One region of the Burkholderia sp. NLJ2 genome, then DNA from elsewhere that is predicted to be linked to it. Evidence: predicted binding sites of a transcription regulator. Region 1 holds the regulator's gene; the other holds the start of a gene.

Region 1 (3,273 bases):
CCTTGTTCTCGTACTCGGCGCCGCGCACGAACAGCTCGATCTGCGCGAGCGTCTGGTTCGCGAACGAGTTCGACATCACGAACGACGGGTGGCCGGTCGCGCAGCCGAGGTTCACGAGGCGGCCTTCCGCCAGCAGGATCACGCGCTTGCCGTCCGGGAAGATGATGTGGTCGACCTGCGGCTTGATGTTTTCCCACTCGTACTGGCGGGTCGACGCGACGTCGATTTCCGAGTCGAAGTGGCCGATATTGCAGACGATTGCGTTGTGGCGCATCGCCTTCATGTGATCGTGGCCGATCACGTGGAAGTTGCCGGTGGCCGTCACGAAGATGTCGGCCTTGTCGGCCGCGTATTCCATCGTCACGACGCGGTAGCCTTCCATCGCCGCCTGCAGCGCGCAGATCGGATCGATTTCGGTCACCCACACGGTCGCGCCAAGGCCGCGCAGCGACTGCGCGCAGCCCTTGCCCACGTCGCCGTAGCCGGCGACGACCGCGACCTTGCCCGCGATCATCACGTCGGTCGCACGCTTGATGCCGTCGACGAGCGATTCACGGCAGCCGTACAGGTTGTCGAACTTCGACTTCGTGACCGAATCGTTCACGTTGAACGCCGGGAACGGCAGGCGGCCGTCCTTTTCCATCTGGTACAGGCGGTGCACGCCGGTCGTGGTTTCTTCGGTCACGCCCTTGATGTGCGCGAGACGCGTCGAGTACCAGGTCGCGTCGATGTCGAGGTGCTTCGCGATCGACTTGTACAGCGCGACTTCTTCCTCGTTGGTCGGCTTCGCGATCACCGAACGGTCCTTCTCGGCCTTCGCGCCGAGGATCAGCAGCAGCGTTGCGTCGCCGCCGTCGTCCAGGATCATGTTCGCGAATTCGCCGTTCGGCCATTCGAAGATGCGGTGCGAGAATTCCCAGTATTCGTCGAGCGATTCGCCCTTGAATGCGAACACCGGCGTGCCGGCTTCGACGATCGCGGCCGCGGCGTGGTCCTGCGTCGAGAAGATGTTGCACGATGCCCAACGGACGTCCGCGCCGAGCGCCTTCAGCGTCTCGATCAGCACGCCGGTCTGGATCGTCATGTGCAGCGAACCTGCGATGCGCGCGCCCTTCAGCGGCTGCTGCGCCTTGTATTCGTCGCGGATTTGCACGAGGCCCGGCATTTCGGTCTCGGCGATGTTCAGTTCCTTGCGGCCCCAGCCGGCCAGCGCCATGTCGGCGACGACGTAATCCTTGGAAGCTTGCGAATCGATAATGGCGTTCATCACGCCCTCCTTTCTAAAAAAGTTCTAGATTGGTGACGTGAGCGCCGTTCAGGAAGCGGGGCCGGCGCGACGGTCGCGAAACGCGCGCCGCACGGCTGCTTGGTGAAGCCTTCCGAGCCTGGCGGACGCAGGATGGTCCGTCGCAACGCTCCTCGGAAAACGGGAGGGATTGTAGCAAATCGGCGCGCAAAATGCGCAAGCGGACGAAGCGCGCGGCGTCGGCGCGCGTTGTCGTCGAGAAAGGGTCAGGACTCCGCGCCGACCCACGCCTGTTCGCGCAGCCGCGCGCGCAGGCGCGCGACGGCCTGGCTGTGCAGCTGGCACACGCGCGATTCGCTCACTTCGAGCACCGCGCCGATCTCGCGCAGATTCAGACCCCGTTCGTAGTACAGCGACATCAGCAGCTTCTCGCGCTCCGGCAGCCGCTCGATCGCCTCGACGAGCGCCTCGCGCAGGTGCTCGTCGAGCAGCGACGACAGCGGATCGGCGTGATCGACGCGATAGCGGTCGAGGAACGGCTCGTCGTCGGCCGCGCGGTCGAAATCCTCGTAATAGATGAGCTGGCTGCCGTGCAGGTCCTGCAGCATCCCCTGGTATTCGTCGAGCGGCATGTTCAGGTGCTGCGCGATCTCGGTCTCGCTCGCCGAGCGGCCGAGATGCTGCTCGACCTGGTGCACCGCGTGCTCGACCTCGCGCGACGTCTTGCGCAGGCTGCGCGGCAGCCAGTCGTTGCTGCGCAATTCGTCGAGCATCGCGCCGCGGATGCGCTGCGTCGCGTAGGTCTCGAACTGCGCGCCCTGGTCTTCCTTGTAGCGGCCGGCCGCGTCCATCAGGCCGATCATGCCGGCCTGGATCAGGTCGTCGAGGTCGACGCTCGCCGGCATCTTCGCGACGAGCTGCAGCCCGAGGCGACGCACGAGCGGCGCATATTGCGCGAGCACGTCGGACTGGGACATCTTTCCTTGAGCGTTGTACATCATGGCTCTCTCCTTCCGGTAGCGCTCACGCGGCGTGTGCCGCGCCCGCCTCATACGACGGCTTGCCGCCCGCATGGACGGCGCGGCCCGCGCCCGAACGCGGGCGCATCGGCCAGTACAGCAGGTCGGCGGCAATCTGCCGGTAGTCGCGTGCGGCCGACGACGACGGGAACGCGTCGACCACCACATGCGTCAGCTCGCGCGCGTGCTCGACGAGCGGATCGGCACTCACGCAGCCCGCGTCGGCGATCGACACCGTCAGGTAGCGGCTCGCGACGCCCGCGAGGTTGTCGAAGGCCGTCTTCGCGTCCGCATGGCTGCCGACGTGATTGGTCAGCACGCGGAACTGCGCGAACGCATGCGCGAAATGCAGCCGCTTCATGCACGCGTACGCCTCGGTGATCGCCTGCGCGGCCACCCGCGTGACGACCAGCACGTCGTGCGCTTCGCGCGCGAGCGCCGAGAACGAGCCGTCGGCGCCGAGCTGCGCGTCGACGAGGACGATGTCGGCCGGGCCGTCGATGAAGTCGCTCAGTTGCGCGTCGCTGTAGCCGGCCCGCGCGAGCCGCGCGGCCGCGCACAGGCCGAAGCCGGCAGTCACCCGCGTGCGTTCGCCGTCGCGCAGCCACGCGCCCGCGAGCGTCGCGCTGGCCGAATGCACGTCGGCGCGCTCGTCGACGACGAGCACATCCTTGCCGAGCGACGCGAGCGCCGCCGCCAGGTTTACGATGGTGGACGTGCAACCGACACCCGCCGGCCCGCCCGTCACCGCGACGATGCGCGACGCGCGCCCGGCCAGCAGGCGCCTCAGCCCTTCGGCCTGATCGATGATTTGTTTATCCAAATCGCACCTCGTGCAGCTCGGCAGTGGAACGTGCGGTCAGGGCGGAAAGCAGCGTCGGCATGTCTTCGTCTTGCGGCACGAAGGGCGAGCCGTCGCGCGGCACACAAAATGCGCTCTTCAGCAGGAATTTGGTCGATGCGACATACAGGTTCTCCGGCACCTTCTGGCCGGTCGACACGTAGTGG
Region 2 (3,273 bases), 400 kb from region 1:
CGTGCGCTGCGCACCGCGTTGATCGATTCGATGGTGCGCTGCAGCTCGCCTTCGAGCGCGCGCTGGTAGTTGACCTGTTCGGCGAACTGGCTGATGCCGAATTTCTGGTTGTCCATCAGCTCGAAGCCGACCGAGCCGCCCTTCGGCAGCCCCATCGCGGCGAGCTTCAGGCGCGTTTCATGCACCTGGTTCGACGGCACGAGGATCGCGCCGCCGGCATCGGCGAACTTGTAGGGAACGTTTGCCTGCTGGAGCGCGGTAATGATCGCGCCGCCGTCGCGGTCCGACAGGTTGCTGTACAGCACGCGGTAGTCGGGCGTCCGGCTCCACAGCACGAGCGCGGTGATCGCGGCGATCGCGAACGCGACGGCGATCAGGAACGGCAGCTTCGGGTTGCCCTTCATCCGCGAGATGCCGGGAATGCGTTCCGCGAAGCCGCCGAGCCCGAAGTCCGCGCCGGCGACGCCCGCGCCCGGCAGCGCGGCGGCCGCGGCGGCGCCGGACGCCGGGCTGGCGAGGCCCGCGCGGGCGTCGGGGTTGATCAGCGAGTTGGCCTGCGAATCCATGCGTCGAGTTTCTCCGGAGCGGGACGACTGAGCTCGCTCGGACGAGCGGGCGGACAATGACACGATGCGATTATCGTGACCCGGGCCGGACTCCGATCGACCGAAAAGAGCGGGGTTTCCCCCGTACTTTCTCGGCTTTGCCGCGCGGCGCGCTGCTATCCTTTTTCGCGATCCGGCATGGTGCGCGTGGTGCGGCGCCGGCGGAAACGCCCGGTGCGTCCGGGTCTCTTCTCTTATGTCTGGGGACAGCATGACGGCGAACGTCAGCGGAATCGGTTCGGTGTTGCAACAGATGCAGTCGATGGCCGCGCAGGCGTCGGGCGGCGTCGCGAGCCCGACGGCGGCGCTTGCCGGCTCGGGCGCGGCGACGGCCGGCACGTTCGCGAGCGCGATGAAGGCGTCGCTCGACAAGATCAGCGGCGACCAGCAGCACGCGCTCGGCCAGGCGCAGGCGTTCGAGGTCGGTGCGCCGAACGTGTCGCTGAACGACGTGATGGTCGACATGCAGAAAGCCAACATCGGCTTCCAGTTCGGGCTTCAGGTCCGCAACAAGTTGGTGAGCGCTTACAACGACATCATGCAGATGTCGGTGTGACGGGACGGCCAACCGGGGCCGGCCATCCGGGCGACGGGCATCCGGGGACGGCCACCGGCGACGGCCATCCGGGGACGGCCACCCGGCGACGGGCATCCGGGGCCGGCCAACCGGCGACACCCATCCGGGCTTGCCGGACGGGGCCGGCGGGCCGGTTTCCCGCGCCCGGCGGAGGCCCCGCGCGCCTAAAGCTTTTCAAATCCCTTCCGATAACTCCGGAGAAGGCCGCGTCGTGCGATGCACGGCGGCGGCTCCCGTATAGCCAAGGCATCACAAGGAGAAGCGCATGTTTTCCCCAGGACACGCTGGAGCCAGTGCCTACGCGCGTGTCGGCGTCGAGACGGGGGTGATGGGCGCGTCCCCGCACCGGCTGATCGCGATGCTGTACCAGGGCGCGCGGCAGGCGATCGCACTGGCGCGCATGCACCTGCAGCAGGGCAACGTGTCCGCGCGCGGCGAAGCGATCGGCAAGGCGATCCGGATCGTCGAGAGCGGCCTGCGGGCGTCGCTGAACCGCGACGCGGGCGGCGACATCGCGGGCCGGCTCGACGCGCTGTATGCGTATATCGGCCGGCGCCTGCTGGAAGCGAACGCGCAGGCGAGCGACGCGATGCTGGTCGAGGTCGACGGGCTGCTCGCCACGCTCGAGGAAGCATGGACGGGCATCGCCCCGGAAGTCGCGCGGATGGCCGCGCAACAGGCAGTGGAAGCAGCACGATGAATCTCAAGGCCGAATACTTCGCGCGTTACGAGGCGCTCGCCGCCGTGTCGGGCCGGATGCTGTGCGCCGCGCGCAGCGCCGACTGGAGCGCGTTGCCGGGGTTGCAGGCCGAATTCATGCAGCTCGTCGACGGGCTGAAGGAAGCCGATCCGGGCGTCGCGCTCGACGAATCGGATCTCGGCCGCAAGCTCGACCTGATTCGCCGCATCCTGGCCGACGACGCCGCGATCCGCGATCTCGCGAGCCCGGACGTCGCGCGGCTGTCCGCGCTGTTCGAGGCGCGGCGCTCGACCAAGGTATTGACCGATCTCTACCGCGCGCGCGGGTAGGGCCCGTTTTCCGGGGAGACGGGCGCGGGGCGCCCATGCCCGTTGCCGCACGTGGCACGCGCGCTGTTCCCGTGGGCCGCACCGGCGTGCTGCTCCCGGATTCGCAACGATGTCGCTGAGGTGAGCAGGCTCCGATCATGACCGGTATCGACCCCGTTGCGGCCGCACTGCTGGCAAGCCGCCTCGACAGCTTGCTGACCGGCACCGTATCGGCACCCGCCGGCGGCGGCGCGACCGCGCAGGTCGGCACGCCGGGCGTCGGTGTGTCTTCCCCGCCTCCGGCCGGCGGCCAGCCCGCCGCGCCGCAAGCCTCCACGCAGACCGCGCTGTCCGACGTCGGGCGCGTGCTCGACGCGATCTCGCGCGCGGGCGGCGACGCGACGCCCGCGATCGCCGGGCGTGCGCCGCTGCTGGCCGATCCCGCCGTGCTGCTGACCGATCCGGCCGTGCCGGCGCGTGCGCCGGCCGCGTCCGATCCGGCGACGCCTTCCACGCCTTCTTCCGCTGCGGCTTCGTCCGCCGCGGCGGCGCGCGAAACGACCGCGCTGCCGCCGGTCGCGGCGTTGCGCGCAGCGCTCGCGCAGGCCGTGAGCGAGAGCGGCCTCTTCTACGAATCCCATCTGGCGCAGTGGCTGGCCGGCCAGCGTCCGCTCGCGGCGCTGATGCGCGAGCCGCAGGCGCGCCTGACGGCCGCGCTCGCGCCGGCCGACCCGAATGCCGTGCAGCACGACTCGACCGACGTGCTCGACGAACTGCTCGCGCAGCGCACGCCGCTGCCGGCGACCACGCGGGCGACCGCGCCAGCGGGCCCGCCGGCCCAAGGCGGTGCACCCGCTCGCGACCCCGCGCAGACGTTGCCGGCGGCCGCCCGGCAGGGCGTGTCGTTGCCGCCCGACACCGCCGATCCGCTCGGCGCGCACGCCGACCCGCGCTGGACGCCCGCGCGTGCCGAGCTGGCCGCCGCGTCGTCCGATCCGCAGGCGCAGACGCTTGCTCCCGTGCACCCGGCCGCCGTGCCGCTCGTCAGGCAGCAGCTCGACGCGCTTGCGACCGACCAGTTCC

The links. Region 1 encodes FliA, which starts transcription of late flagellar genes. Its sites were predicted from a motif close to CTAAAGTTTNNNNNNNNNNNGCCGNTA; they were not measured.
Region 2: the regulator FliA is predicted to act here: its motif matches at 1,347-1,373, upstream of fliS (flagellar export chaperone FliS).

What each region holds. Positions count from the first base shown of each region.
Region 1 is NZ_CP137808.1:284,120-287,392, reverse strand. Features, by position in the region: gene ahcY (adenosylhomocysteinase) at 1-1,267, opposite strand, end outside; S-adenosyl-L-homocysteine riboswitch at 1,300-1,427, opposite strand; gene R9B84_RS01220 (RNA polymerase sigma factor FliA) at 1,513-2,247, opposite strand; gene R9B84_RS01215 (flagellar biosynthesis protein FlhG) at 2,270-3,088, opposite strand; gene flhF (flagellar biosynthesis protein FlhF) at 3,081-3,273, opposite strand, start outside.
Region 2 is NZ_CP137808.1:3,501,441-3,504,713, reverse strand. Features, by position in the region: gene fliF (flagellar basal-body MS-ring/collar protein FliF) at 1-566, opposite strand, end outside; gene fliE (flagellar hook-basal body complex protein FliE) at 817-1,161, shown strand; gene fliS (flagellar export chaperone FliS) at 1,448-1,882, shown strand; gene R9B84_RS16155 (flagellar protein FliT) at 1,879-2,211, shown strand; gene R9B84_RS16150 (flagellar hook-length control protein FliK) at 2,349-3,273, shown strand, end outside.